DNA from 4 places in the Streptomyces sp. NPDC034670 genome. Region 3 is predicted to be linked to each of the others. Evidence: riboswitches for the same ligand, from Rfam matches in the RefSeq annotation. Region 3 holds a riboswitch; each other region holds the start of a gene.
The links. Region 3 has a riboswitch for cobalamin ahead of ACZ56B_RS00660 (ABC transporter substrate-binding protein). Riboswitches for the same ligand answer to the same signal wherever they lie in the genome.
Positions count from the first base shown of each region.

Region 1: linked by a shared signal. The riboswitch ahead of ACZ56B_RS12860 (cobalamin biosynthesis protein) and the one ahead of ACZ56B_RS00660 (ABC transporter substrate-binding protein) in region 3 are both predicted to bind cobalamin.
Region 2: linked by a shared signal. The riboswitch ahead of ACZ56B_RS11460 (FecCD family ABC transporter permease) and the one ahead of ACZ56B_RS00660 (ABC transporter substrate-binding protein) in region 3 are both predicted to bind cobalamin.
Region 4: linked by a shared signal. The riboswitch ahead of ACZ56B_RS13640 (ribonucleoside-diphosphate reductase subunit alpha) and the one ahead of ACZ56B_RS00660 (ABC transporter substrate-binding protein) in region 3 are both predicted to bind cobalamin.

Region 1 covers NZ_JBVITR010000014.1:47,240-54,415, reverse strand. Annotated here, with positions in the region: gene cobN (cobaltochelatase subunit CobN) at 1-72, opposite strand, end outside; gene ACZ56B_RS12865 (cobyric acid synthase) at 69-1,580, opposite strand; gene ACZ56B_RS12860 (cobalamin biosynthesis protein) at 1,577-2,518, opposite strand; cobalamin riboswitch at 2,653-2,790, opposite strand; gene ACZ56B_RS12855 (hypothetical protein) at 2,959-3,180, opposite strand; gene ACZ56B_RS12850 (inorganic phosphate transporter) at 3,211-4,455, opposite strand; gene ACZ56B_RS12845 (class II aldolase/adducin family protein) at 4,713-5,477, shown strand; gene ACZ56B_RS12840 (alpha/beta hydrolase) at 5,589-6,716, shown strand; gene ACZ56B_RS12835 (hypothetical protein) at 6,885-7,176, shown strand, end outside.
Region 2 covers NZ_JBVITR010000012.1:2,733-9,908, forward strand. Annotated here, with positions in the region: gene ACZ56B_RS11450 (ABC transporter substrate-binding protein) at 1-631, opposite strand, end outside; gene ACZ56B_RS11455 (ABC transporter ATP-binding protein) at 670-1,443, opposite strand; gene ACZ56B_RS11460 (FecCD family ABC transporter permease) at 1,443-2,546, opposite strand; cobalamin riboswitch at 2,650-2,793, opposite strand; gene ACZ56B_RS11465 (hypothetical protein) at 2,836-2,988, opposite strand; gene ACZ56B_RS11470 (maleylpyruvate isomerase family mycothiol-dependent enzyme) at 3,405-4,043, opposite strand; gene ACZ56B_RS11475 (SAM-dependent methyltransferase) at 4,051-4,866, opposite strand; gene ACZ56B_RS11480 (aminotransferase-like domain-containing protein) at 4,960-6,243, opposite strand; gene ACZ56B_RS11485 (aspartate/glutamate racemase family protein) at 6,243-6,935, opposite strand; gene ACZ56B_RS11490 (FAD-binding oxidoreductase) at 6,997-7,176, opposite strand, start outside.
Region 3 covers NZ_JBVITR010000001.1:139,331-146,506, reverse strand. Annotated here, with positions in the region: gene ACZ56B_RS00685 (RiPP maturation radical SAM C-methyltransferase) at 1-343, shown strand, start outside; gene ACZ56B_RS00680 (DUF5825 family protein) at 358-1,023, shown strand; gene ACZ56B_RS00675 (hypothetical protein) at 1,089-1,454, shown strand; gene nshR (NshR/TsnR family 23S rRNA methyltransferase) at 1,446-2,261, opposite strand; gene ACZ56B_RS00665 (ferric reductase-like transmembrane domain-containing protein) at 2,677-3,663, opposite strand; cobalamin riboswitch at 3,813-3,997, shown strand; gene ACZ56B_RS00660 (ABC transporter substrate-binding protein) at 4,028-5,071, shown strand; gene ACZ56B_RS00655 (FecCD family ABC transporter permease) at 5,068-6,255, shown strand; gene ACZ56B_RS00650 (ABC transporter ATP-binding protein) at 6,252-7,073, shown strand; gene ACZ56B_RS00645 (TerC family protein) at 7,121-7,176, shown strand, end outside.
Region 4 covers NZ_JBVITR010000015.1:76,322-83,497, reverse strand. Annotated here, with positions in the region: gene ACZ56B_RS13645 (ribonucleotide-diphosphate reductase subunit beta) at 1-106, opposite strand, end outside; gene ACZ56B_RS13640 (ribonucleoside-diphosphate reductase subunit alpha) at 169-2,550, opposite strand; cobalamin riboswitch at 2,674-2,813, opposite strand; gene ACZ56B_RS13635 (GNAT family N-acetyltransferase) at 2,866-3,372, opposite strand; gene mctP (monocarboxylate uptake permease MctP) at 3,448-5,076, opposite strand; gene ACZ56B_RS13625 (DUF3311 domain-containing protein) at 5,073-5,339, opposite strand; gene ACZ56B_RS13620 (GntR family transcriptional regulator) at 5,511-6,275, opposite strand; gene nagB (glucosamine-6-phosphate deaminase) at 6,450-7,176, opposite strand, start outside.

The DNA.
Region 1 (7,176 bases), on a different contig from region 3:
GTAGGCGGCGCCGGAGGCCCGGGCCGCCAGCAGGTCCGTGTCGGCGGTCGACAACAACAACACAGTGCTCATGCGGGCGCTCCCGGTGGAATGAAAGGCAGTCCTTGCGGCGCGCCCGACTCGATGAGCCGCCACAGCGCGTCCGTGTCCGCGTGCTGTTCGATGAGATCGCCGAGCCGGTCGAGCTGCTCCTCGCGCAGCGCGGCGAAAGAGGTGTCCGGGGCGGGCACGAAGCGGCGCCCCGCGGCGGCGGCCACCTCGCGCAGGAAGGCCCGGCGGAAGCCGTCCGACTCCAGGGAGCCGTGCCAGTGCGTGCCCCAGGTCTGCCCGACCCGGCAGCCGTCCAGGAAGGTCTCCCCGCCGGTCACCTCGGCGACCCCGTGATGGATCTCGTACCCCTCGACCCGCTCCCCGAAGGCCTGCCCGACCGGCCGGGCGAGCGTCTTCTCCCGGGCGAACCGCACCCGCACCGGCAGGACCCCGAGCCCGTCCACGTGCCCCGCGCGGCTCTCCACGTCGTCCTCGATGTGCTCGCCGAGGAGCTGGAAGCCGCCGCAGATGCCGAGCACGGGCCGTCCCTCGGCGGCCCGCCGCTCCAGCGCGTCCGCGAGCCCGCGCGTCCGCAGCCACCGCAGCGCCCGCACGGTCGCGCGCGTACCCGGTACGACCACGAGGTCGGCGTCGGCCAGCTCCTCGGGCCGGTCCACGAACCGCACCACGACCCCCGGTTCGGCGGCGAGCGCGTCCACGTCGGTGAAGTTGGACATCAGCGGCACCGCGCACACGGCGACCCGCAGCACGTCCTCACCGGCCGGCGCGGCCACCGCCGACTCCCGCACCGCGCCGCGCAGCGACACGTGGAGTCCGTCCTCCTCGTCGATGCCGAGCCCGTGCCGGAACGGCAGCACGCCGTAGGTCCGCCGCCCGGTCAGGCCGCGCAGCATCTCCAGCCCCGGCTCCAGCAGCGACACGTCGCCCCGGAACTTGTTCACCAGGAACCCGGCGACCAGCCGCTGGTCCTCGGGGGAGAGCAGGGCGACGGTGCCGAAGAAGGAGGCGAAGACGCCGCCCCGGTCGATGTCGCCCACCACCAGCACCGGCAGCCCGGCGTTCCGGGCGACGCCCATGTTCACGATGTCCGTGCGGCGCAGGTTGATCTCGGCCGGGCTGCCGGCCCCCTCGCAGATCACCGCGTCGTACGTGCTCCGCAGCCGCTCCAGGCAGTCCAGCACCGTGCCCAGCAGCCGCTGCTGCCGGCCCCCGTGGTAGCCGCGTGCGCTCATCTCCCCGACGGGCCTGCCCAGCAGCACCACCTGGCTGCTGCGCTCCCCGCCCGGCTTGAGCAGCACCGGGTTCATCAGCGCGGTCGGCTCGATCCGGCAGGCCTGGGCCTGCATGGCCTGCGCCCGCCCGATCTCGGCGCCCTCGCGCGTCACGAACGAGTTCAGCGACATGTTCTGCGCCTTGAACGGCGCGACGCGCACGCCCTGCCGCACCAGCCACCGGCAGATCCCGGCGGTCACCACGCTCTTGCCGGCGTCCGAGGTGGTCCCGGCGACCAGCAGACCCCCGCCGCTCATGCCGCACGCCCCTTGACGGCGAGCCGCGCGGCGGCGCCGACGCCCAGCGCGAGCCAGCCGACCCGCCGCGAGAGCCGTACCGCCCGGTCGATGTCGCGCACGGTCACCGTCCGGCCGCCGCCGTTGAGGACGGGCCGGTGCTCGACCCGTCCGCCGTAGGAGAGCGTCCCGCCGAGCCGCACGCCGAGCGCGCCCGCGAAGGACGCCTCGACGGGGCCGGCGTTGGGGCTCGGGTGCTTCGCGGCGTCCGCCCGCCAGGCCCGCACGGCCCCGCGCGGGTCCGGTCCCGCGAGCGCGGCGAGGGCGGCGGTCAGCCGCGCCCCCGGCCACCCGGCCACGTCGTCGAGGCGGGCGGAGGCCCAGCCGTAGCGGCGGTAGCGGGGGGACTTGTGGCCGACCATCGCGTCCAGCGTGTTGACGGCCCGGAAGCCGAGCAGGCCCGGCACCCCGGCGACGGCCCCCCACACCAGCGCGCCGACGACGGCGTCGGAGGTGTTCTCGGCGACGGACTCCACGACCGCGCGGGCGATCCCGTCGGCGTCCAGCGCCTGCGGGTCCCGTCCGCACAGGTGCGGCAGCCGCGCCCGCGCCGCCTCGACGTCCCCGTCCCGAAGGGCCCGCCCGACGGCCCGGGCCTCGCGGGCCAGCGAGGTCCCGCCGACGACGGCCCAGGTGGCGACACCGGTCAGGGCGACGGAGGCGGCGGGGGAGGGCCGTGCCCAGCGGGCGGCCAGGCACCCCAGCGCGACGGTCCCGCCGACGCACACGGCGGTGTGCGCCGCGCCCCGGCCGCGGTCGTCCCGCCACAGCACCCGTTCCACGGCGGCCGCGGCCCGCCCGAAGGCGGCGACCGGGTGCCCGCGGCGGGGATCGCCGAGCAGCAGGTCGCCGAGGAGGCCGGCGGCGGCGCCGTACGCGAACACGCGATCGGCACCCATGGGGTCAGCCGGTCGTGGAGCCGGCGGGAATCGTGAGGGGGAAGGCCCCGGGACGGGGCGGAGTGTCGCTGATCGACCTCAACAGGCAGCCGCGCATGGCGTTGTGTCCTCACTCAGGGTGTCCGCGCCCTGGTTCGACGAGACCGGCGGTGAGAGTTCCTGGCTCCCGGGGCGTGCGCCCCGGTGACAGTGGCGGGACCGCGCCGGACTCTCACCGGCTTCCTCTCCTGCCGCCGTATTGGCTGAGGCAGTCCACCACGGCCGTGGAAGAACCGTCAACTTGCCGTTGACCTGCGAGGCTGAAGTGTGCTGAGGCCCACAGCGGTGCGCCGGGGGGTCGGCGGGCGGGCCGGGAAGGCGCGTGGACGGCTCCGGACGCGCGGACGGGCGGTGCGGGGCCGGGGCCCGCGCACCCCCCGCCGGACGGGGACGAGGTGTGATCAGGCCATGATCAGGCTGATTCCGTACGCCACCGCCGCCGCGCACGCCGCGAAGCAGGCGTAGGCGCCGGTGACCGCCAGGGGCGCGGACCGGCCCCGGGCGGCGGCCCGGTCGCGGTGGGACAGGCCGGCGATGCCGAGGGTGAACAGGCCCACCAGGGCCACGGTGACCACGAGGCTGACGCCGAAGACGGAACCGAGGGCTGCCCAGTCGATCTGCATGGTGCTCTTCTTCCTTCGTGCCGGGTCGCGTCAGACGGTGGTCTTGGCCGACGGGGCGGCCGGGTCGGTGGAGACCGGCGACGGGACGGAGGCGGCCAGCTCCCCGGCCGGGGGCGGGGCCACGGCGGCCACCGCCTGGGTCACCACGCCGGCCGGCTCCTCGGCGGAGGCGTCGTCGGTGTCGTTGACGTTGGTGTGGTCGACGACCTCGCGCCGGGAGATCTTCCAGATCGCCGCGCTGGAGACGACCAGGAAGACCGCCACCGCGGCGGTGCCCCAGGAACCGAAGCCGCAGACCCACTCGGCGAGCGCCGCGACCAGGGCGGCCGCGGGCAGCGTCAGACCCCAGGCGACGAACATCCGGGTGGCGGTCGACCAGCGCACGACACCGCCCTTGCGGCCCAGTCCGGCGCCCATCACGGCACCCGAGACGGAGTGCGTGGTGGACAGCGAGAAGCCGAGGTGGGAGGAGGCCAGGATGACCGTCGCGGCGCTGGTCTGGGCGGCGAAGCCCTGCTGCGGCTGGAGGTCGGTCAGGCCCTTGCCCATGGTGCGGATGATGCGCCAGCCGCCGAGGTAGGTGCCGAGCGCGATGGCGACGCCCGCGGAGACGATGACCCACAGGGGCGGGTCGGAGTCGGGGGCGAGGGCGCCGCCGGCGACCAGGGCCAGGGTGATGATGCCCATCGTCTTCTGGGCGTCGTTGGTGCCGTGGGCCAGGGAGACCAGACCGGCCGAGGCGATCTGGCCGGCGCGGTAGCCCTTCTCGGCGGCCTGGCCGTCGGCCTTCTTGTCCATCCGGTAGGTGAGCCGGGTCGCGATCATCGCGGCGACGCCCGCGACCAGCGGGGCGGCGACGGCGGGGATCAGCACCTTGGTGACCAGGACGTCGCCGTGCACCGCGCCGAGGCCGGCGGAGGCGACGGTGGCGCCGATCAGACCGCCCATGAGGGCGTGCGAGGAGCTGGAGGGCAGGCCGACCAGCCAGGTGAGGAGGTTCCAGAGGATCGCGCCGACCAGGGCGGCGAAGATGACCTCGGGACGGATGCCGGCCTCGTCGACGAGGCCTTTGGAGATCGTGTTGGCGACTTCCACCGACAGGAAGGCACCGACGAGGTTGAGCACGGCGGACATGGCCACCGCGACCTTGGGCCTCAGCGCACCGGTCGAAATGGTCGTCGCCATCGCGTTCGCGGTGTCGTGGAAACCGTTCGTGAAATCGAACGCGAGTGCGGTCACCACCACAATCGCGAGGATCAGCGAGAAGCTTTCCATTTACCCAGGCATTCGTTCGAGGTCATTGGCTGGTCGAACGTAGGTAACCAGGGTGAACGGAAGATGAACTGGAATGGGCATCGCGGTGACCGTAAGAGGGGGTGGCCGCTCCGCCGGACGGCGGGTCCGCCGCCGTGTCCGGCGGCGGGCCCGCCCCGGGGCGCCGGACGCCCGCAGCGGGGCCCTTTTCAGCCGGCCGGAGGACCGCCGGAGAGATTTCGGTCACCCGGGGGCGGGCCGCCTGACAGGATCACGGCATGACTGGACAGCGGAGGGACGGACGGGAAGCGGAGGACGCCGGGGAACGCGCGCGGGGCGCGGGGGACGAACGGGAGCGCCGCGCGCCGGACGGGGGGCGGGCGCGGGGGCGCCGCGTGCGCGAGGAGGAGGCGCGCGCCTGGGCGGAACTCGTCGGGACCGCGCGCCGCACCGTCGCCGACGGACTCGTCGTCGGCACCTCCGGCAACGTCTCGGTCCGGGTCGGCGACACCGTCCTGGTCACCCCCTCGGGGGTGCCGTACGACCGGCTGACGCCGGACGACGTGACCGGTGTCGACCTCGCCGGCCGGCAGGTCCTCGGCTCGCTGGTCCCGACCAGCGAGCTGCCCCTGCACCTGGCCGTCCACCGGACGACCGACGCGCGCGCCGTCGTGCACACGCACGCCGTGCACGCGACGGCCGTCTCCACGCTCGTCGACGAGCTGCCGCTGATCCACTACATGGCCGCGGCGCTGGGCGGCCCCGTCCGGGTCGCCCGCTACGCGACGTACGGCACGGAGGAACTGGCCGGGAACATGCTCCGCGCCCTCGACGGCCGCACCGGCTGCCTCCTGCAGAACCACGGCACCGTCACCCACGGGGCGACCCTCGCCCAGGCCTACGACCGCACGGCCCAGCTGGAGTGGATGTGCCGCGTCTGGCTGGCCGCCTCCTCGGTCCCGGGCCGGTCCCCGCACCTGCTGTCGCCGGAGCAGGTGGCGCGGGCGGGGGAGCGCCTGCGGGGGTACGGGCAGCGGGGGTGAACCCGCCGGCGCGGCCGCCCCCGGGACCCGCCGCGCCGCGGCCGGGCGGGCCGCCCCGCCCGGCCGGACCGCCCACTGGCCGGTCCGCGCCTCCGCCGGGACACTGGTGCTGTGCGCACTGCCAGAGCGACGGCCGCTGCCGTCACCGCCGTGATAGGGGCCGGCGCCGCGGCCGTGGCCGCCGGCCGGCTCGCCAGCGACGCCGCCCTCAAGGTGTCCCCGGGCGAGCCCCTGCCCACCGAACCCCGGCTCACCGTCCACGGCACCGCCGCCGGCCGGATCAGCCTCACCCGGGACCTCGCCGCGCTGCGGCCCGGACGCCACGGTCTCGCCGGCGACGGCTTCCACGCGGTCGTCGGACCCGTGCTGGCCGGTGCCCCCGGCTCCGCCGACACCGTCGTACGCCGCCTGGAACACGTCACCTACGGCACCCCGGAGCCCGGCGACCGCGCGTGGCTCACCCCGAACCTGTACGTCGGCGACCCCGGCACCGCCCTCGGCCTGGACCACACCGACCTCACCGTCCCCGGCGACCTCGGCCCGCTCCCCGCGTGGTTCGTGCCGGGCGTCCGGGACACCTGGGTGCTCGCGGTGCACGGCCTGGGCACCACCCGGGAACACACCCTGAACGTCATGGAGTTCCTGCGCCGCCACCGCTTCCCCGTGCTGGCCCTCGCCTACCGGGGCGACCCGGACGCGCCGCGCTCCCCGGACGGCCTCAACCACCTCGGCGAGACCGAGTGGCACGACCTCGACGCGGCGCTGCACCACGCGGTGGACTCCGGCGCCCGGCACGTGGTCCTGTACGGCTGGTCCACGGGCGCGACCATGGCGCTGCGCACCGCCGCGCGCTCCATGGCGCGCGAGCGCATCGCCGGGCTGGTCCTGGACTCCCCGGTGCTCAGCTGGGACGCGACGCTGCGCGCCCTCGCCGCGGCCCGCCGCACCCCCGGCGCGCTGCTGCCGCTCGCGGTCCGCGCCGCGCAGGGGCGCACCGGCCTGTACGGCGACCGCGGTCCCGGCGTCGTCCACCCGGACCAGATCACCGTCCCCCTGCAGATCTTCCACGGGCCCGACGACACGGTGGCCCCCTGGCGCTTCTCCCGCCGCCTCGCCGCCGCCCACCCGAACACCGCCACGCTGCACACCGTCAGGGGCGCCTCCCACGCGGCGATGTGGAACGCCGACCCGCACACCTACGAGGAGTCCCTGCGGCGCTTCCTCACCCCCCTCATGTGACCGCGGCCCGCAGGGACCGGGCGGCCGGTCCCAGGGGTTCCGTTTGACTCCGGCCACTGGCCTGTTTCCCTCCCCCGGCCCCCACCGGACCCGGTGCGTTGGCCCTCCCGATCGCCCACGGTGACATTCCGTTTGGGTTTTCGGACCGTCAGCCGCGAGACTGCACCCGTGACGTCCCGTATCCCGCGCGACTCCAGGCTTCGACTCGTCCGCCCACGACCCCTGGCCGCCGCCCCCAGAGCGATGAACCAGCGGCGCCCGCGCCGCGCCGCGCCCCGCCCTCCGGAGGGCACCCCGGCACCGGCCGAACTGGCCAGAATGGCACGCTCCGGTCTGGCCGGCGCGGCCCGCGTCGCCCGCTGGGCCGACGCCGCCCTCGGCCCCGGCCGGGCCGGCGCCACCACCGACGGCAAGGCCACCCTCTCCGACGCGTCGGCCGAACGGGCGGCGCGCGACCTGG
Region 2 (7,176 bases), on a different contig from region 3:
TCGCCTGTGCTTGGGCCACCTGCTCGCGGAACTCGGTGATGAGGGCTTCGGCCCTGTCCTCGACGCCGAAGACCTTCCCCAGGTTCCGCAGGTCCGTGTACAGCGCGTCGAGCGGGGGCATCACGCCGCGGGCCTTGCCCTGTCCGTTGCGGCACGACTCGCTGAGCAGGTACGAGTCGATGCCCAGGCGTTGCAGCACGGCGGGCGTGAAGCCCTCGCCCTCGTTGAAGCCGTAGTTCCAGCCCGCGAAGACCAGGTCGGCACGGACGTCCAGGACCAGTTCCTTGTTGATCCGGTCCTTCGAGAGCCATTCGGTCTTCCGGTAGCCGTCCTTCCACGGCACCTTGGTGAGGTCGCCCTTGTCGTCGGGCATGACGTATCCGGCCATGTGGTCCTCGAGGCCGAGGGCGAACATGATCTCGGTGATGCCCACGTCGTTGGTGACCACGCGCTGCGGAGCCCTCTCGAAGGTCTTCTTCTCGCCGCAGTTTTCGACCGTGACCGGATAGTGGCTGTCGTGTGTTCGGGCGCCGTTTCCCTTTGCCTCCTGCGACGAGACGTCGGCGCCGCAGCCGGTGACGGCGAAGGCCAGGAGGAGAGCGAAGGCGGTGGGGCGTGCGAGGTTGGGCATGGTGGTGGCTCCTTCGCGGATGGGCCGGGGTGGGCGGACTACTGGGAGGGAAGACGGTCGAAGAGCAGTTGGATCGCGCCTGTCTCGGGGTGGGGGACGCGGTGTGCCCGGACACCGAAGACGTCGGCCAGCACGACGGGCGTGAGGACGTCGTGGGGGGCGCCGGAGGCGACGATCCGGCCGCCGTCGATGACGTGCAGGACGTCGCAGTGGAGCGCGGCAAGGTTGAGGTCGTGCAGCGCGGTGAGCACGGTCAGCCCGCTGGCCCGGATCAGGGACAGGACCTCCAGCTGCTGGGCGATGTCGAGGTGGTTGGTGGGCTCGTCCAGCACCAGGACCTGCGGCTGCTGGGCGAGCGCGCGGGCGATCAGGACCCGTTGCTTCTCACCGCCGGAGAGCGTGAGGAAGCCGCGGTCGGCCAGGTGGCCGGCGCCGACTTCCTCCAGCGCGGCGGCGCACGCACGCAGGTCCTCGTCGGTGTCCCGGGCCACCGCCCCCTGGTGCGGCAGCCTGCCCATGGCCACGACCTCGGCCACCGTGAAGTCGAACTCCGTGGCCGCTTCCTGCGGAAGGGCCGCCAGCCGGCGTGCGCTCTCGCGCGTGTTCAGGGCCAGCAGGTCGTCGCCGCCGAGGCGCACCGCACCGGCTGTGGGGCGCAGGGCCCGGTAGACGCACCGCAACAGGGTCGACTTGCCGCTGCCGTTGGGCCCGACGAGGCCCACGACCTGGCCGCTGTCCGCCCGCAGTGAGATCTCCTCCAGCACCCGCGCACCGGAGATCTCCATCGTCACCGCGTCGATGTCGACCTGCATCACACGCCTCCGAAGGTGTAGGTGCGGCGGCGCATGAGCATCACGAAGCACGGCACACCGATCGCCGCCGTCAGGACGCCCAAGGGCAGTTCGGCCGGGGCGAGCACCACGCGCGACAGGATGTCGACCCAGATCAGCAGCACGGCGCCGGCCAGGGGTGCGACGGCCAGCAGCCTGCGGTGGTCCGCGCCGACCAGCATCCGGGCGGCGTGCGGGACCATCAGGCCCACGAAGCCGATCGCCCCGCTCACCGCGACCACCGCCCCGGTGACGGCGGCGGTGGTGAGGAAGAGTTCCTTACGCAACCGTGCGGGGTCCACCCCCAGCGCGGCGGCGGTCTCATCGCCCATTGCCAGGGCGTTCAGACGCCGGGCCGACCACCCGAGGTGGGCCAGGCCGGCGAGGACCGCGCCCGCCGCGACCGGTACGGAGGACCAGCTCGCGCCGCCCAGACTGCCGAGCAGCCACATCACCGCGGACCGGGCCGCCTCGCCGTGTTCCGCGGCGAACACCATGAACGTGGTCACGGCCGAGAAGCCGTAGTACATCGCGGTACCGGTGAGCACGAGCCGCAGCGGTGTCAGCCCCCGCGGGGTCCGGGCGATCGCGTACACCAGGGTCATGGCCGCGAGCGCGGAGAGGAACGCCGCCGTGGACAGCGCCCAGATGCCCAGGGCGCCGAAGACACCGAAGATGAGCACGGCGTTGGCTCCCACGCCCGCACCGGAGGAGATCCCGAGGACGAACGGGTCCGCGAGCGCGTTGCGGACCATGGCCTGGACGGCGACCCCGACGGATGCCAGACCGGCGCCGACGACCGCCGCGAGCACGGCGCGCGGGAAGCGCAGTTCCCACACGATGGTGTAGGAGGAGACCTCGTCCGCAGCGATGGCCCCACCGGTCAGCCCCGCCCAGAGGTAATGCAGCGCCTCGCTCCACGAGAGCCCCGACGCGCCGATACCCGCCCCGCAGGCCAGAGAGACGGGCAGCGCGGCGCACAGACCGGTCACGAGCAGGGGCAACGAGACGCGCCGGAGCGGTGGAGACCCGCCGCTGGCGGTGCGGTGCGGTACAGCGGGTATGCGGTCGCGGAGCGTGGCCACAGGCGGATCGCTTTCGCCTCGGGCCGTGCACCTACGTGATCAAAGGAGCGGCTCCGGGCGCCCGGGCGCCCTGCGCAGCACCCTCTCGCAGTCCACGGCGATCGACAGGAGCTTCACCACCGCGGGTAATCGGGCTCGCGGAACCCTGTACAGGACTCCGCCCACCGTTGCGGGTCAGCGCCGGACTTCGACCGGACTTCCCCCGCGGGGCGCTTGCAGCTTAGCGCGCGCCACCACGCTTTCCTTCTTGAACGGGACACCGGTGCGTGCCATCGCGGTGGGACCGCACTCAACGGGCGTCGGCCGTGCACAGAGTGAGGATGCGGACGGTGCGCTCACCGCTGTGCGCGTCACGGCCGTGCCAGCACCGGTAGTTGCCGAGGACGGGGACGTCACCCTCGACAAGCCGGAAGCACGGCAGAGCCGGTTCGGGACCGTGCACGGTCTCATCGCAGCGGGCCAGCAGGGCGCGTACCCGATCGATGTCCGGATCGCGGTGCAGAGCGAACGACCCCCTCGGTACGACAGACGATGCGACGGACGGTGCGGACGTACTCAACGCACCGGGCGACACACAGCACCGCAGAAAACCCGCGGGGAACCCGGCCACCGGGACCCGTCCGGCGGTCGGGCGGGCCCGGAAGCCGGGGTCCCTCATGACCACAGCCGGACAATGCGGGGACGCCCCACGGTCCCGGGCCGTCCCGGGCCTCGCCCGCTGTGCCCCGTCCACCGGCGGGCCACAGCGGGCGAGGCGCCGACGGCCAGCCGGGTGACCGTGCACGGACTCCGCACCACCGACCCGGTCCGTCCACGCGTCCGAAAGGGGCCGGGCACGGACGTACGCGCCCGGACCGATCAGGCCAAACGAGCGCGCAGCAGCGGCACACCCGCGCCCGACACCCGCTCCAGCCCTGCCCCACGATGGGTGAACACCAGCAGGAGCGCCGCGGTCCGGCCGGTCACGACCGGCCCGTCACCGACGTCCCAGGGCGAGTCGGTCGCCACGAACCGAATGCCACGCAGTGCCTTGCGAGGATTGAACGGGAACCGCAGCCGCCACAGGCTCTCCAGACCGGCGCGGGCGGCGTCCGGCACGATCTCGATCTCCCGGCCCAGAGGGATGGCGATGTCCTGGCTGTGCGTCAGCACGTCCATGACCGTCGTGTCCGCACCGGCGCCCGGCGCGGGCGGGACGAGACGCGAGCAGGCATGCTCACGCAGCCGCGCCACGAGTTCGCCCGTCGGCTCCCGGGCCGCCCGTACCGCCGAGTTCCTGATCATCCGGTGGAACGCGCCGCCGGAGCGCACCAGTTCCTTCATCCACCCGCCCGTCGTAAGCGTCGGTGGCAGGGTCAGATGTGCCGCCACATCGCGGACCCGCCAGCCGTCGCACAGCGACGGGGCCTCCCACTCCCCGTCGGACAGGTCGTCCAGCAGGTCGGCCAGCCGCAGCCGGGCCGCCTCGACTTCCTTCCACACGGCGTCGTCGACCACGGCGGTCTCAGTTCGCCGGCTTGCGGGCGCAGAGAACGAGGTAGCCCATGTGGTCCGGCCCCGGTGCGAACATGTCCTTCTGGCCCTGCTTGACCGTGTCGACGAACTCCGCGCCGAACTCCGCCACGAGTTCGTCCCGCAACTCCTCGACGCGCTCGACGTAGCGGTTTCCCATGCCGTACACGCGGTGCCCGCACTGCGTCCACTCCTCGACGACGAAACCGGCGGCCCGCAGGACCTCCAGCCACCCGTCGGCCGTCATCGGGCGGCGGCTGCGGAAGAACGGCGGCAGCTGGGCGTCGGGGTGGACCATGGTCGTCTCGCTGATCGCGACGCGGCCGCCCGGCTTGAGCACGCGGTGGAACTCGGACAGGGCCTTCGTCAGGTCGACCGAGTGCGACAGGGCCTCCATGGCCATCACGGCGTCGAAGTGGCCGTCGCCGTACGGCAGGTCGTGGTAATCGCGGACCTGGAACCGCACCCGGTGGAACAGGCCCGCCTTCGCCGCCCGTTTTTCCGCCGCCTCGCACTCCACCGGGCTGATCGTGATGCCGGTGACGCGGGCGCCGACCTCACGGGCGATCTGGGTCGCGGGCGCGCCGACCCCGCAGCCCGCGTCGAGCAGGTGCTCGCCGCGGCGCAGGCCGAGGATGTCGGCGACCTTGCGGGTCAGGCGCTTGCCCGCCTCCTCGACGCTGGCGTCGTCCTTGTCGTCGTACCAGTAGCCCAGGTGCTCGTACCCGTCGTTGAACATCGTCGACATCCGGCACGAACTGTCGTACAGCTCGGCCACCTGAGCCGGTGTCCAGTCCGATTCGCTCATGGAACGTCCCTTCGCAACCATCCTGTTTCCCAGTCTCCTCGGCGTACTTGGGAATCCTCGTCTCCTGCGTTGCGGAGTCGGCGCGGGCGCCGGTCAGCCGTGATCGGCCAGCAGCCGGGCGAGCCGCGCGACGCCCTCGCCGATCCGGTCGGGCCCGAGCGCGCTGCACGACAGCCGCAGCGCGTGCGTCCCGCCGTCGGCGTAGAAGAACCTCATCGGCGTCCACAGCACGCCGTACTGCTGGGCGGAGAGCTCCAGCAGCCCTTCGTCGGCCGGCACGGGCACCTCGAGCACGACGAAGAACCCGCCGTCCGGCGCGGTCCAGCGGATGCCCTGCCGGCTCGCGGCCGGGAAGTGCTCCTCGAGCGCGGCGAGCAGCGTGCGCAGGTTGCGCCGGTAGAAAGCGGTCTTCTCCCGGTTGGCCGCGCGGAGACTGCAGCCGGACTCGACGAGCAGGCCGCCGATCACCGCCTGCGCCACCGGCGAGGTGTTGACCGTGAGCATGCTCTTGACCGTCGACAACTCCTCGGCGAGCAGTGTGTGCCGCCCGCAGCGGTCGACGACCGGCTGGTCGGCGACGAGGAACCCGACCCGCGCGCCGGGGAAGCACGACTTCGCGAACGAGCCGAGGTAGACGACCCGCGTGTGCCGGTCGAGCGCCTTGAGGGACACGCGGGGCTGGTCGTCGAGGCCGAAGAGGCCGTACGGGTCGTCCTCGAGCACGATCAGGTCCTCGGCCTCCGCGACGTCGAGCAGTGCGCGTCTGGCCGCCACCGGCAGCGAGGCACCGGAGGGGTTGGAGAAGTTCGGCACGACGTAGAGGGCCTTCGGGTTGCGGCCCCCGGCCCGCACGGCGCGCGCGGCCGCCGCGACGTCCGCCGGGTCCAGTCCGCCGGGCGCCTCCGGCACCGGGACCACGTCGATCCCGAGCAGGCGCGCCGCGCCGGTGAACCCGACGTAGCAGGGGTCCACGGCGAGCACGACGTCGTCGGGCCGCGCGCACAGGCCACGCAGCGCGATGACCATCGCCTCCTGGCAGCCCGAGGTGACCGCGATCGCCTCCTGGCGCACAGTGATGCCCTCGTCGTTCGCCAGCAGCCGCGCGATCAGTTCGCCGAGCACACCGTTGGTCCTGCCGTACTGCATGAGGAGCGACCGCACCCGTTCCGGGGGCGTTCCGGACCCCGCCAGGTGGTCCTGGAAGGTGCGCAGGTACCGGGGGAGGGCGTCCGGGTCGTGGAAGCCGTCCCAGGGGCGCCCGGCCGCGAGGGAGATCGCGTCCGGGAACCGGCCAGCGACCTCGTTGAGGAAATTCATGGACGTCGCCACCGGGTCCCACACCGAGGCGTGCAGGGACTCTCGGGCCAGCTCGACCACTACGGCCTCCTCCCGTCCGACGCACCGCCCGGTGCCCTGCCCGCCGGTTCGGCGGTTGCGGCCCGCGCGGTCAGCTCGACGAGCCGGCCGCCGACGTCGATCACGGGCAGTCGGCACGCCGCGAGCACGTGCGGCAGCACCGTGGTGAAGTGGGTGCACGCGAGCACGACCGCGTCGAGCCGGGCGCGCTCGGCCAGATGCAGCGTCTCGGGCAAGTCCGACTCGCGGAACGCCGTGGCCGGGTCGCCGGTCTCGATGGCTCGCACGAGCGCCGGGTCGGAGACCCCGAGCGCGCGGTGGGCCGACGGCCCGGTCACCCGTTCGTAGCCGGCCACCGCCGACCCGTTGCCGGTGACGACCAGCACGCGCCGGTGGACGGCCGCGACCTCGCGGTAGACGGTGGCCGGGGAGACCAGGGAGAGCGCGACCGCGTCGGCCGCCGCATCGTGGTCGACCACGGCGGAGAGCGAGTTGCAGAACAGCATCGCCACCCGGTGACCGCGTGCGTCGAGGTCGCGCACCAGGCCGAGGAACGCGGCCCGCAGTGTGTCGGGGCGCTCGTACTGCAGCGCGTCCTGCTCGTCCGGGGACCCGGCCATGGGGTACGGGGTCGCGGAGTGTCCGGCGTCCCGCAGCAGGTTCGCACCGACCCCTGCGTCGAAGGGTGTCCCGGCGATGACCGCGATCTCCATCGCGCCCCCTCGTACGGTAGGGATGTCTTCCCCTAGAGCCTGGAAGCCGTGTGGACGGACATCAACTCCCGTCGTGCGCGGGCGGAACCACCTTGCCGGGGTTGAGGATTCCCGCCGGGTCGAGTGCCTGCTTGACGGCCTGGTGAACGCGTACGCCGACCGGGCCGAGTTCGCGCTCGAGCCAGTCCCGCTTGAGCAGGCCGACGCCGTGCTCGCCGGTGCAGGTCCCGCCGAGTGCGAG
Region 3 (7,176 bases):
GTCCTACTTCGAGACCGACGAGGGCATCACCGTCACCAACACCCGGCCGGGCTTCGACTGGGACGTCGTCCAGCTCACCACCGACGTCGAGCTCGCGCTCTTCCACCTGCTCGACCAGCCGCGGACGCTCGAGTACCTCGAACGCACCTGCGCGAAGCGGTTCGGGCAGACGGACGTCGGCGCCGTGATCGACCGGTGGATGGAGCTGGGCCTGATCTTCACGGACGACGGCCGCATGATCCACGTCGTCACGAAGGACCGCAACCAGAGGTTCATGCAGATCCAGGTGGGCCGGGGGCTGTCGGCGGCCGACCGCCCGTCTCCGGCGCCCGTGGCAGTGTGAGGGGCGAGCCAGTCATGAACGATGTCGCGACCATTCCCGGCAGCGGGTTCGATGTCCGGTTCAGCCTGTGGCGCCACGGTGACCCGGCGGTGCGGGCCATGCCGGACATGCACCTCGGCGACCGCGTGCTCGGCGAGGACGCCGCGGACGAGGCGCGCCGGATCCACGAGTCCGGTGCGCGGTTCGTGTCGGTCGAGCCCGTGGTCGACCTCAGTGGGCGGCCCGGGACGGAGCACATGATCCCCGTGCTCTCCTTCCTCCGCGAACTCACCAGCTACGGCGTGGAGGTGGACTGGCGGGCGCGCCTGGCGGCGGACGGTCCCGAGTGGTGGGTGTTCAGCCACCTCTTCCCCCCGTCGGTCCTGGAGGGTCCGCACGGTGACGAGGTGCTGGCCGTCTGGAGGGCGAGGTACCACGTCGGCCGGTGCTTCCTGCGCCGGGGGCCCGGGTTCGTGCAGATCCGGGACCGGCGCCACGCGGGCCTGCGCCGGCTCACGGTCTCGGACGACGCCTACGTCCGCGCGATCGAGTCGTTGCTGGCGGGCCGCGGGGAGGACTCCGTCCCGGAGAAGGCGGCGGCGGTGTTCGAGAAGCAGCGCCTGCTCATCCGGATCGGCGGCGGTGTCTGGTGGGCTCCGTACCGGCTGAGGCGCTGGGCCCTGCCGTCCTGGGAGGTGTGAGCGCGCGGGCGGGACCCGGCGGGGAACGCGACGGTGGGCAGGACGGGGTCGTACGGAGGCACAGCATGTACATCAGCATTGTCATATGGAACCTGGAGAAGTCGGACGCCACGGTCGAAAGCCTCCGCGAGTACCTCCGTGACTACGCGGTGGACGCGTTCTCCACGCTCAAGGGGATGCGGATGAAGACCTGGTTCGCGGACGCCGAGAGGGGCTACTGGGGTGCGGTGTACCTCTGGGACGGCGCGAAGGTGGGCAACCCGCTGTCGGTGAGCCGGGCGATCGAACTCATCGGGTACCCACCGACGACCACGAGCGTCTTCGCGGTCGAGGCGATCGCGGAGGGCGTCAGCGAGATCGAGTCGTTCGTGGGCGTCGGCCGCGCCTTCGAGGAGGTCTCCGCCCCGGACCCGGCCGGCGGATCAGCGTGAGCGGTCGGCCGTGAGGTTCCGGCCGATTCGCTCGTGCAGCGTGATGCCGAGGGAGACGGACACGTTGAGGGACTCGGTCAGGCTGGTCATGGGGATGGAGACCGAGGCGGAGGACGCTTCCTCGAACAGGTCCGAAGGCCCGCCCTTCTCGCTGCCGAACAGCAGGGCCAGCCGGTCGGGGATGGCCCCGAGGTCCTTCACGGAGAGGTCGCCGTCCGCGCTGAGCGTCATCATCCGCAGACCGCTCTCCCGGATGAAGGCGACGGCCTCCTCGCGTCCGGAGAGGACGACGGGGAGCGAGAAGACGTAACCCCGGCTGGCCCTCTGCAGACGCCGGTCCGCGATGCTGGTGATGTCGCTGTCGACCAGGACGATCCCCGACGCGCCGAGCGCGAGCGAGGTCCGCACGATCGCGCCGATGTTCCCGACGATCTTCACCCCGTCGAGGACGACGACGTCCCCGCTCCGGCTCGCGATGTCGCCGAACCCGGCCGGGCGGGGGACGCGGGCGATGCCGAACGTCCTGGGCTTCCTCTCCCCCTTGAACAACTGGTTGACGATCGACGAGTCGATGAGGCGGACCGGTACGTTCCGCTGCCTGCACAGATCCAGCAGCCCGGGCGGGAAGGGACTGCTGTCGCTGCCGTAGACCTCGATGAACTCCACGCCGGCCGCGATGCAGTGCGTGAGGGGCTCGTCGTCCTCGATCAGCGTCGTCTTGATGTGGGACCGCGACGGCTTGGTGACGTCGATGATCCGCTGCACCGCGGGATCGGACGGATGGGTGATGGTGTCCAACTCGGTCATGGTCGTCCTACCGGCTGCTGTGTTCAGTGACGCGATTCCTGGGGTGCGACGCCCCGCGTGACGGCGGCCCGCAGGGGGCTGCGCCGATCGGGTGGCACGCACGCGAGGGGAGGATGCTGCTGTCCGGCAAGACTCCCCGCTCTCCCCGTCCGAGGCTCGCGCGGTCCGTCCCGCACACGAAGTGTTCGCCGGGATCATACCTTCCGGGCTGTGCCGGACCAATTCCGTTCACGGCGGCGGGGGCCCGGCGCCCCGCGAGCGGCCGGGGCGGTCGCGGCCGCTTCCCGGGGGCGGCGGGGAACACGGGAAGGGGACCTGTGCCCGCCGCCCCCGGCGGGCACAGCCCGAAGGGCCCCGTGCCGACCGCCGAAGGGGTGCCGGCGGGAGTGGCGGACGCCGGCCGGCACGGAACGGCTCACCCCGGCTCGGGGGCGTGCGGGCTGCTCGCGGGCGGTTCGACCGTGCGCTCCCGGCCGCCGTCGTGGCCGGACGCCACCACGACGAGGAGACCGACGACGACGGCCGCGGCGGCGACCCGGCCCGCGGCGCGCAGCGCCCAGCCCGGCAGGGAGGCGCCCCCGCGCCCGCCCGGCGCGCCCAGCCGCTCCGCCCGGCGGGCCGGCCGCAGCAGCCGGAGCAGCAGCAGGACGGCGACCGGCAGTTGCAGCAGCCACAGCAGGGTGCGCGGCCACTCGCCGTACCAGACGTTGGTGCCGTACAGCAGGGTGTGCCACACGCTCAGCACGTACACGACGATCACGAAGCGGTGCATCCGCCGCCAGGTGTTCGCGCCGATGCGGTGCCGGACGTAGAACAGCAGCCCCAGGGGGATCGCCAGGTACAGGGCGCCCTGGCCGATCGGAATGGCGATCTTCCCGGTCCCGGAGTCGTACCAGCCGGGCACGAAGGCGTCCGCGAAACCGACCCACAGCCGCTCGGCCCACGCCAGCCGGGCCTCGTAGCGGACCAGTTCGGCCGCGAACATCAGCGCGTGCGCGGCCATCAGCGCCGTCGTGGTCAGGCTGGTGGTGCGGTGCCAGCGCTCCAGGACCTGCCGGGAGACGGGCAGCCGGGCCGGGCGCGGCCCCGACAGCAGCAGCCCGAGCATGACCGTGCCCCACGCCCACAGCAGCGCCGACCAGCCGAACGCCTGGCTGAGCAGGTACATCCAGTACGTGCGGGGGTCGTCCATGAACGGCATGACCGCGACCGTCGCCGAGTCGCCCGACTCCATGCGCGCCCAGAAGAACACGAACACGGCCGCCGTGAGGACGACGGCGGCACTCGCGTCGGGGATCGCGGCCCGCAGGTCGGCGCGCAGGGTGACGCGCTCGGCGGGGCCCCGCCCGGGGGCGGGCGGGGTGGTCGTGCCGTCCGTGTCCGGCGTCGCGTCGGGGAGCATGCCGTGGCCTCCTGGCACTGGTCGTCCGCATGCGGTGGGGGGTGGGGCTCCGGGCGTCAAGTGTGGCCGAGGAGGCCGGAGTTTCCGAGACGTGATCAGGCCAGAGCGGTCGGCCGGGCCGGAACCCCGCCCTTTCGCCCGCTCCGGGAAGGAACGTACTATCGCCTGGTCATCACCGCGACGGGAGACAGGAAGCCGGTGCGAATCCGGCACGGTCCCGCCACTGTGACCGGGGAGTGCACCCCTTCGACACGCCACTGCGCGAGCCGCGGGAAGGCAGGGGGAGGAGCGTCGATCCGGGAGTCAGGAGACTGGCCTGTCGCGGGCCCGTTCCGAGGAGCGCGGACTCCCCAGGAGGCTTCACGTGTACGACGGCGCGTCCCGTCCCCCGCTGTTCTCCCCTGCCCGCACCCGCCGGACCCGGCGCGCCGCGGCCGCGGCCGTCGCCCTGGCGGCGGTCCTGCTGACCGCGGGCTGCGGATCGTCGCGGGACACCACCGAGGACACGAGGGCGACGGCCTCGCCGGCCGCGGGCTTCCCCGTCACCGTCGACAACTGCGGTGTCCGGACGACGTACGACAAGCCGCCCTCCCGCGTCGTCACCGTCCACCAGCACCCGGCGGAACTCATGCTCGCGCTCGGGCTGAAGGACCGCATGGTCGGCACCGCCTTCCCCGACTCCGCCGTCCTGCCCGAGCTGAGGGAGGACTACGAGGCGATCCCGGAACTGGCGAAGAGGGAACCGTCGTTCGAGACGGTCCTGGAGGCCGGGCCGGACCTCGTCTACGGCGGCTACGGCAGCGCCTTCGCCGACCAGGAGGGCCGCTCCCGCCAGGCGTTCGCCGACGCCGGCATCGACACCCACCTCAACCGCGAGTACTGCGGCGAGAAGCGGGTGACGATGGAGGACACCTACGAGGAGATCCGCACCGTCGGCAGGATCTTCGGCGTGTCCGACCGGGCGGACGAGCTGGTCGCCGATCTCCGGGCCCGGGTCGACGAGGCCACCGCCGCCGTCGAGGACGAGCCCGAGGTGTCCGTCTTCGTGTACGACAGCGGCGACAGGACCGCCTTCACGGCGGGCGGCAGGAGCCTGGGCACCGAGCTGATCCGGCTGGCCGGCGGGAGGAACGTCTTCGCCGACCTCGACGACGTCTTCGGCGACGTCTCCTGGGAACAGGTCGTCGCGCGCAGACCGGAGGTCATCGCCGTCTACGACTACGCCGGCGCCGGCGGCGTCGAGCAGAAGAAGGAGTTCCTCCTCTCCCAGCCCGCCCTCGCCGACGTGCCGGCCATCAGGAACAAGCGGTTCGTCGTCCTGCCGCTGACCGCGACGCTGGTCGGCATCCGGTCGGCGTACGCGGTGGAGGACCTGGCCCGCGGGCTGCACCCCGAGAGCTTCCGGTGATCCGCCCCGCCGCGGACGCGGACGCCGCGGACACGTCCGCCGGTCCGGCCGCCGGCCGGCGGCCGGACCGGAAGAGGGGGAAGAGCGGAAAGGCCGGGGAGCGCGGAAAGGACGCGGGCCGGCCGGGCGGGACACGCGCGGGCCGGGGCGCCCTCGCCGGGACCCTCCTCGTGCTCGCCGCGCTGCTCGTGGTCTCGGTCACGGCGGGACTGGCCGTCGGCTCGGTCCGGGTGCCGCCCGGCCAGGTGTGGGACATCGTGACGCACGCGCTGGGCGCCGACCGGCCGCAGCCGGACTGGTCGCGGGCGCGGGAGACCATCGTGCTGGAGGTGCGGGCGCCGCGCGTGCTGCTGGCGGTGGTGGCCGGTGCCGGGCTCGCGGTCGTGGGCACCGCCCTGCAGGCCCTGCTGCGCAACCCGCTCGCCGAGCCCTACCTCCTGGGGGTCTCCTCCGGGGCGTCCCTGGGCGCGGTCGCGGTGATCGTGTTCGGGGTGAGCGTGTTCGGGCCGGTGTCCCTGCCGGCCGCCGCGTTCGCGGGCGCGCTGGGCGCGCTGCTGCTCGTCTACGCCACCGCCCGCACCGGCGGCCGGATCACCTCGGCCCGGCTCGTCCTGTCCGGTGTCGCGATCGCGTCGGTGCTCACCGCGGTCCTGGACCTGCTGCTGCTCACCACCGACCGGGGCAACGAGGCCCGCACGGTCCTCGCCTGGACCCTCGGCGGTCTCGGCGGCGTCACCTGGGGCACCCTGTGGCTGCCGGGCGCGGCCCTGCTGCTCGGCGTCGGCGTCCTCCTGGCGCAGGCCCGCAACCTGAACCTGCTGCTGGCCGGCGAGGAGGCCGCCACCACGATGGGCCTGGACGTGGCCCGCTTCCGCGCCCGCATGTTCGTCCTGGTCTCCCTCGTCACGGGCGTGCTGGTCGCGGCGGCGGGGCCGATCGGCTTCGTCGGCCTGATGCTGCCGCACCTGGTGCGCCTGTTCGTCGGCGGCGACCACCGCCGGGTCCTGCCGACGGCCGCGCTCGGCGGCGCCGTCTTCCTGGTCTGGGCCGACGTCGCCGCGCGGACCGTCGCCGCGCCCGTGGAGATCCCCGTCGGGGTGCTCACGGCGCTGTGCGGCGGCCCGTTCTTCCTGTGGCTGATGCGCCGCGACGCCCGCCGCGGCACCGGCCGGGGAGGGGCATGAGCGCGGCCGAGCTCGTCGTCGACGGCGTCACGCTCACCGCCGGCGCGCACCGCCTGGTCGAGGACGTCTCCCTGACCGCACGCCCCGGCGAGGTCGTCGGCCTGGTCGGTCCCAACGGCAGCGGCAAGTCGAGCCTCCTGCGCGCCGTCTACCGCGTCCTGCGCCCCGAGGCCGGGCAGGTCCGCGTCGACGGCGCCGACGCCTGGTCGCTGCCCGTGCGGCGGCTGGCCCGCACCGTCGCGGCGGTGGTGCAGGAGCCGGGCGCCGGGGTCGACCTCAGCGTCCGGGAGGTCGTCGCGATGGGCCGCACCCCGCACAAGCGGCTGCTCGACGGCGACACCCCCGAGGACGCCGAGCTGATCGAGGCGGCCCTCGCCGCGGTGGACGCCACCGGACTGGCCGAACGCGGCTTCGACCGGCTCTCCGGCGGCGAACGCCAACGCGTGCTCATCGCCCGCGCCCTCGCCCAGCAGCCCTCCCTGCTCGTGCTGGACGAGCCGACCAATCACCTCGACATCCGCCACCAGTTGGACGTCCTCGGCGCGCTGCGCCGGCTTCCGGCCACCGTCCTGGTGGCCCTGCACGACCTCAACCTGGCCGCCTCCCACTGCGACCGGCTCTACGTGCTGCGCGACGGCCGGGTCACCGCCTCGGGCCCGCCCGCCGAGGTCCTCACCCCCCGGCTGCTGGCCGAGGTCTACGGCGTCAGGGCCGAGGTGGCCGTCCATCCGGGCACGGGGGCACCACAGGTGACGTTCCTGCCCGGGACCCCCGGATCCGGCGCGCCCCGCGAGGAGGAATGCCGCACACTCCTGTAGAGGGGGCGGAGCGTTCCCGTACCGATCGCGAGGGAGAGTGGTCCAGCGTGCTCGATGTCCCGGTCTGGCTGTGGGTGGCGTTCGCCGTCACGGTCGTGGTGTC
Region 4 (7,176 bases), on a different contig from region 3:
TCAGCTTCGCGAGGTCGGCCACGTCGGAGTGGAGGTCGACCTCCTCCACGGTCCAGGTGTTCTTGATGGCGTCCCGGTAGCGCTCGTAGAAGTCGGGGTAGCGCATGGGGCGCAGCGTGAGCTCGAAGCCCGGGTCGAGCAGGTTCTGGGTACGGGTGGTGCTGGTCGTCACTGGCAGGCCTCGCAGGACTCGGGGTTCTCAAGGGAGCAGGCGACGGCCTCGTCGGGGGCCGGCTGCCGTGCGGGGACGGTGGTCTGGTTCTGGGGCTGGGCCTGCGCGGCGCGGGCGATGCGGGTCGCCGGGCGCGAGCGCAGGTAGTACGTCGTCTTCAGGCCCTGCCTCCAGGCGTACGCGTACATCGAGGAGAGCTTGCCGATGGTCGGCGTCTCCATGAACAGGTTCAGCGACTGCGCCTGGTCCAGGAACGGGGTGCGGGCGGCGGCCATGTCGATCAGCGAGCGCTGCGGGATCTCCCACGCCGTGCGGTACAGCCGGCGCACGTCCTCGGGGATCCAGGCGAAGCCCTGCACCGAGCCGGCCGCCTCGCGCAGCGCCTCCCGGGTGCGCTCGTCCCACACGCCCAGCCGCTTCAGGTCGCTCACCAGGTACGAGTTCACCTGGAGGAACTCGCCGGACAGCGTCTCGCGCTTGAACAGGTTGGACACCTGCGGCTCGATGCACTCGTACGCGCCCGCGATCGAGGCGATGGTGGCGGTGGGCGCGATGGCCAGCAGCAGGGAGTTGCGCAGGCCGGTGGAGGCGATCCGCCCGCGCAGCGCCGTCCAGCGCTCCGGCCACGTCAGGTCCACGTCGTAGTGGTCGGGGTGCAGCACGCCCCGGGCGGTGCGGGTCTTCTCCCAGGCGGGCAGCGGGCCCTTGGCCTCGGCCAGGCCGGCGGAGGCCTCGTAGGCGGCGAGCATGATCCGCTCGGCGATCCGGGTGGACAGGGCCCGGGCCCCGGGCGAGTCGAAGGGCAGGCGCAGCCGGAAGAAGACGTCCTGCAGACCCATCACGCCGAGGCCCACCGGGCGCCAGCGGGCGTTGGAGCGCTCCGCCTGCTCGGTCGGGTAGAAGTTGATGTCCACGACCCGGTCGAGGAACGTGACGGCGGTGCGCACGGTCGCGTCCAGCCGTTCCCAGTCGAGGTCCCCGGCCGCCGGGTCGACGAACGCGCCGAGGTTGACCGACCCCAGGTTGCAGACCGCCGTCTCCCCGTCGTCGGTGACCTCCAGGATCTCCGTGCAGAGGTTGGAGGAGTGGACCACGTGGCCCGGCGTCGCCGTCTGGTTCGCCGTCCGGTTGGCGGCGTCCTTGAAGGTCATCCAGCCGTTGCCGGTCTGCGCGAGGGTGCGCATCATCCGGCCGTACAGCTCGCGGGCGGGGAGGGTCCTGCGGGCCAGTCCCTTCTCCTCGGCGGCCCGGTAGGCCGCGTCGAACTCCTCGCCCCACAGGTCGACCAGCTCCGGCACGTCCGCCGGGGAGAACAGCGACCACGGGCCGTCGGCGTCCACCCGGCGCATGAACTCGTCCGGCACCCAGTGCGCGAGGTTCAGGTGGTGCGTGCGGCGGGCGTCCTCACCGGTGTTGTCGCGCAGCTCCAGGAACTCCTCGACGTCGGCGTGCCAGGTCTCCAGGTAGACCGCCGCCGCGCCCTTGCGCCGCCCGCCCTGGTTCACGGCGGCGACCGAGGAGTCCAGCGTCTTCAGGAACGGGACGATGCCGCCCGAGTGCCCGTTGGTGCCGCGGATCAGCGAACCGCGGGAGCGGATGCGGGAGAAGGACAGGCCGATGCCGCCGGCGTGCTTCGAGAGGCGGGCCACCTGGTGGTAGCGGTCGTAGAGGGAGTCCAGCTCGTCCGCGGGGGAGTCCAGGAGGTAGCAGGACGACATCTGGGGGTGCCGCGTACCGGAGTTGAACAGGGTGGGGGAGGAGGGCAGGTAGTCCAGGCGGCTCATCAGCCCGTACAGCGCGGCGACCCCGTCCACCGACCGGGCGCCGTCGTCCTCGGCGAGGCCGGCGGCGACGCGCAGCAGGAAGTGCTGCGGCGTCTCCACGACCCTGCGGGTGATCGGGTGCCGCAGCAGGTACCGGCTGTGCAGGGTGCGCAGGCCGAAGTAGCCGAAGCGGTCGTCGGCCCGGGGGTCGATCAGCGCGTCGAGCCGGTCCGCGTGGAGCCGGACGAACGCGGCGGTGCGGTCGGCGATCAGGCCCTCGCGGTGCCCGGTCGCGACGGACTCGGTGAACGTGGTGACGCCCTGCGAGGCGGCCTCGGCGCGGATGCCGATGGTCAGCAGCCGGGCGGCGAGCCGGGAGTAGGCGGGGTCCTCGGAGATGAGCCCGGCCGCGGCCTCGGTGGCCAGCTCCCGCAGCTCCGCCTCGTCGGCGCGGGCGGACCGGCCGCGCAGCGCGGCGGCGGCGACCCGTCCGGGGTCCGTGTCGGGCAGGTCGGCGGTCAGCTCGGTCAGGGTCCGCAGCAACGCGGCACCGGGGCCGTCGCTCCGCTCGGTCGTGTCGGCCGCTGAGGCCGGATCGGCTGGCGCGATGGTCACGTGGGGCTCTCCCTCGCTCGGCACGGGGCCTCGTCGAGGGCAGGGGGCAGCACACGAGCGCACGCGGCGTCGCGTCCACCGGCCCATTCCACGAGGCCCGGACGTCCACGCACCCGGACCGGACGGCCGGGCGCACTGTCGGCAGGTCCTCGGACTGAAGCCCGTGCACACCGCGCGAGGACGCGGGCGGGCACGGGTACACCGTTGCGGGACAGTTCCGGATTCGCACCGGATTCCCCTGCGGCGACAGCGAGCATGAGCATACATCTTGTGCCGGGCGCTGTCGGCAGGCCCATATCTTGTGTCTCGGCGGTGTCAGAGTGCCAATTCGTAGGTGAGGAGGGTGAGGTCGTCCAGGTCCGGTACGGGATTCCAGTCGCGCTCGGGGGTGCGGACGAAGCCCAGCCGCTCGTAGAGGCGGTGGGCGGCGTGCATGGTGCGCTGGGTCGACAGCACGATCCGGGTACGACCCCCGACGGCCCGCGCCCGGTCGACGCAGGCGCGGACGAGGGCCTCCCCGGCGCCGCGGCCCCGGGCCGCGCGGGCGACCGCGAGCATCCGGATCTCGGCCTCGCCGGGCCCGGCCAGGTCGGCCATCGGCCCGCCGTCCGGTACGAAGGTCACCCCGCCCAGCACCCTGCCGTGCTCCGCGGCGACCAGCACCTCGGCGGCCGCCGCCCGCTTCGCCACGTCCCTCAGCTCGCCGAGGTACGCGTCGCCCTCCCCGAAGTCGAGCAGTCCGTCCCGGAGGTAGACCTGCGCGGTGATCTCACCGAGTTCCCCGTACTCGCCGGGCTCCGCCGGCCGGATGACGATGTCCATGGGGGCGAGTGTGCCCGACGGGTACGACGGCGGGCCGCCGGATTCCTCCGGCGGCCCGCGGTCTCGGGGACGGCGTCAGTGCGCGCTGCCCGCCGTGGCCGGCGGCAGCTCCACCCGGACGCCGGGGTCGCCCGCGTCCGCCGTGTAGTCCTCCGGCCTCGTCCGGTCGACGCCCTCGGGGGCCTTGACGGCCCTCAGGACGAAGGTCAGCACGACCGTCACCAGGACGTTGAGCACGAAGGCGGTGAGACCGATGTAGCCGATCTCGCCGATGCCCGGGATCTCCTTCGCCGAGCCGCCGAAGTGCTTCTGCGTCGGCGAGGCCACCCCGTACGCGGCGACCGTGCCGTAGACCATGCCGACCGCCCAGCCCCCGAGCAGCGCCCAGCGGTGGAACCAGCGGGTGAACAGGCCGCCCACCAGCGCCGGGAAGGTCTGCAGGATCCAGATGCCGCCCAGCAGCTGGAAGTTGATGGCGACCGTCTTGTCCATGGTCAGGACGAAGGCCAGCGCGCCCACCTTCACCAGCAGCGAGACGATCTTCGAGACCCTGGTCTCCTCGGCCGCCGTCGCGTCCGGCTTGAGGAAGTCCTTGTAGATGTTGCGGGTGAAGAGGTTCGCCGCCGCGATCGACATGATCGCCGCCGGCACCAGCGCGCCGATGCCGATCGCCGCGAAGGCCACGCCCGCGAACCAGGCCGGGAACATGTCCTCGAACAGCTGGGGGATCGCCAGCTGGCCGTTCTGCACCTTCACGCCCGCCGCGATCGCCATGAAGCCCAGCAGCGCCAGCAGACCCAGCATCAGGGAGTACAGCGGCAGGATCGTGGTGTTGCGGCGGATCACCTCACGGCTGCGCGAGGACAGCGTCGCGGTGATCGAGTGGGGGTACATGAACAGCGCGAGCGCCGAGCCCAGCGCCAGCGTGGCGTACGTCCACTGGCCCGCCTCGCCCGGTACCAGCGCACCGCGCGGCTCGCCCGTCGCCGGGTTGGTCTCGGCGAAGGCGGCGCCCGCCTCGGCGAAGACGTCGTCGAAGCCACCCAGCCTGATCGGGATGTAGATGATCGCCACCGCGATGACGAGGTAGATCAGCGTGTCCTTCACGAACGCGATCAGGGCGGGGGCGCGCAGCCCCGACGAGTAGGTGTACGCCGCCAGCACGCCGAAGGCGATCAGCAGCGGCAGGTCCTTGACGAACCAGTTGGTGTGCTCGCCGCCGCCGACGCCCATCACGTCCAGCACGGCCTGGATGCCGACCAGCTGGAGCGCGATGTAGGGCATCGTCGCCAGGATGCCGGTGAGCGCGACCGCCAGCGACAGCCCCTTCGAATCGAACCGGCCGCGCACGAAGTCGGACGTGGTCACGTAGCCGTGCTTGTGCGACACCGACCACAGACGGGGCAGGAAGGTGAAGATCAACGGGTACACGAGGATCGTGTACGGCACCGCGAAGAAGCCCGCCGCGCCCGCCGCGTAGATCGCCGCCGGCACGGCCACGAAGGTGTACGCGGTGTACAGGTCGCCGCCGAGCAGGAACCAGGTCACCCAGGTGCCGAACGACCGTCCGCCCAGGCCCCATTCGTCGAGGCTGTGCTCGTTCGCCGCCTTGCGCCAGCGCGCGGCCAGGAAGCCCATGACCGTGACGAGCACGAAGAAGAGGAGGAAGACGGCGAGCGCCACGCCGTTGACGCCGTCGTTCACCGTCCCGCACCGCCCTTCGAGGCCCTGCGGGCGCGCTGGTCACGCTGCCACAGCTGGTACGCGACCATCGTCAGCGCGGTCGAGAGGACCACCCATAACATCTGGTACCAGTAGAAGAACGGGATGCCGATGACGACGGGGTCGGTCCTCGCGTACGACCCGACCCACAGCATGGCCACGAAGGGTGCGACGAGACAGAGGGCGATGACGACGCGCACGGGCGTCACCACCGGCTCCCTGCCGGTTTCCGGGGCTTGCGACATCAGACGGTTCCGTCCCCTCACTGATCACCGGCGATCGTGCGCAGGAAATCTAGAGGAGGGAGCGGCGCGGTCGTAACCCCTCGTCGGGGCGAGGTGTTGTGAAGACCTCCCGGCCGGACGGCAGCGGTGGGGCGGTCCCCGCCGGGCGTCCGCCGCGCCGGGGCCCGGGGCTCACTCCTGCGGCCGCTTCAGCCGCGCGACGAACTTGTACCGGTCGCCCCGGTACACCGACCGCACCCATTCCACCGGTTGTCCGCCGCGGTCCAGCGAGTGCCGGGAGAGCATCAGCATCGGCAGGCCGACGTCCGTGCCGAGCAGGCCGGCCTCGCGCGGGGTGGCCAGCGAGGTCTCGATGGTCTCCTCGGCCTCCGCCAGGTGGACGTCGTACACCTCCGCGAGGGCGGTGTAGAGGGACGTGTACTTCACCAGGCTGCGGCGCAGCGCCGGGAAGCGCTTCGCGCTCAGGTGGGTGGTCTCGATGGCCATCGGCTCGCCGTTGGCCATGCGCAGCCGCTCGATGCGCAGCACCCGTCCGCCGGGTGTGATGTCGAGCAGTCCGGCGAGCCGGTCGTCGGCGGTGATGTAGCCGATGTCCAGCAGCTGCGAGGTGGGCTCCAGCCCCTGGGCGCGCATGTCCTCGGTGTAGGAGGTGAGCTGCAGCGCCTGCGAGACCTTGGGCTTGGCGACGAAGGTGCCCTTGCCCTGGATGCGCTCCAGGCGCCCCTCGACCACCAGCTCCTGGAGGGCCTGGCGCACGGTGGTGCGCGAGGTGTCGAACTCCGCCGCCAGGGTGCGCTCGGGCGGGACCGGGGTGCCGGGGGGAGCCGTCTCGGTCATGTCGAGCAGGTGCTTCTTCAGCCGGTAGTACTTGGGCACGCGCGCCGTACGGACCGCGGTCCCGCCCTCGTTCTCCGTACCGCTGACGTCGGTGCTCATGCTCTGCCTTCCCGGCTCCGCGTGCCGAAGCGACCGACACCCCATCGGCCACGGCTCACATCGTGGCACGGTCCGGGACGTGGCGTGCCCCGTACCCTCCGTGATCCCCCCTGTATACCCCTGGGGCCGGGGCTGGTCTAGTCCATGACCGGCCCGGGCCCCGGGGGCCGGTGATCAGAGCCCCTGCCACTCCGGCTTGCTGGCGTAGGTGTGCCGGAAGTAGTCGGCGTGCTTCAGCTTGGAGGCGGCCGCCTCGTCGACGACCACCGTGGCGTGCGGGTGCAGCTGCAGCGCGGACGCCGGGCACACCGCCGCCAACGGTCCCTCGACGGTCGCGGCCACGGCCTCCGCCTTGCCCTCCCCGGTGGCGAGCAGCACCAGGTGGCGGGCCTCCAGGATGGTCCCGATGCCCTGGGTGATGACGTGGTGCGGGACCTGGTCGACGTCGCCGCCGAAGAAGCGCGCGTTGTCCGCCCGGGTCTGCTCGGTCAGCGTCTTGATCCGGGTGCGCGAGGAGAGCGAGGAGCACGGCTCGTTGAACCCGATGTGCCCGTCCGTCCCGATCCCCAGCAGCTGGAGGTCCACACCGCCGGCCTCGGCCAGCCGCCGGTCGTACGCCTCGGACGCACCCTGCACGTCCTCGGCCGTGCCGTCGGGGCCCATGAAGGCGTCCATGCCGATCCCGAGCGGCTCCAGCACCTCGCGCCGGAGCACCGAGCGGTAGGACTCGGGGTGGTCGGCGGGCAGCCCCACGTACTCGTCGAGCTGGGCGACGCGTGCTCGTGAGACGTCCACGGCACCGTTGCGCACCTTGGCCGCCAGCGCCCGGTAGACGGGCAGTGGCGTGGAGCCGGTGGCCACGCCGAGCAGGGCGTCGGGCTTGCGCCGCAGGAGTTGCGCC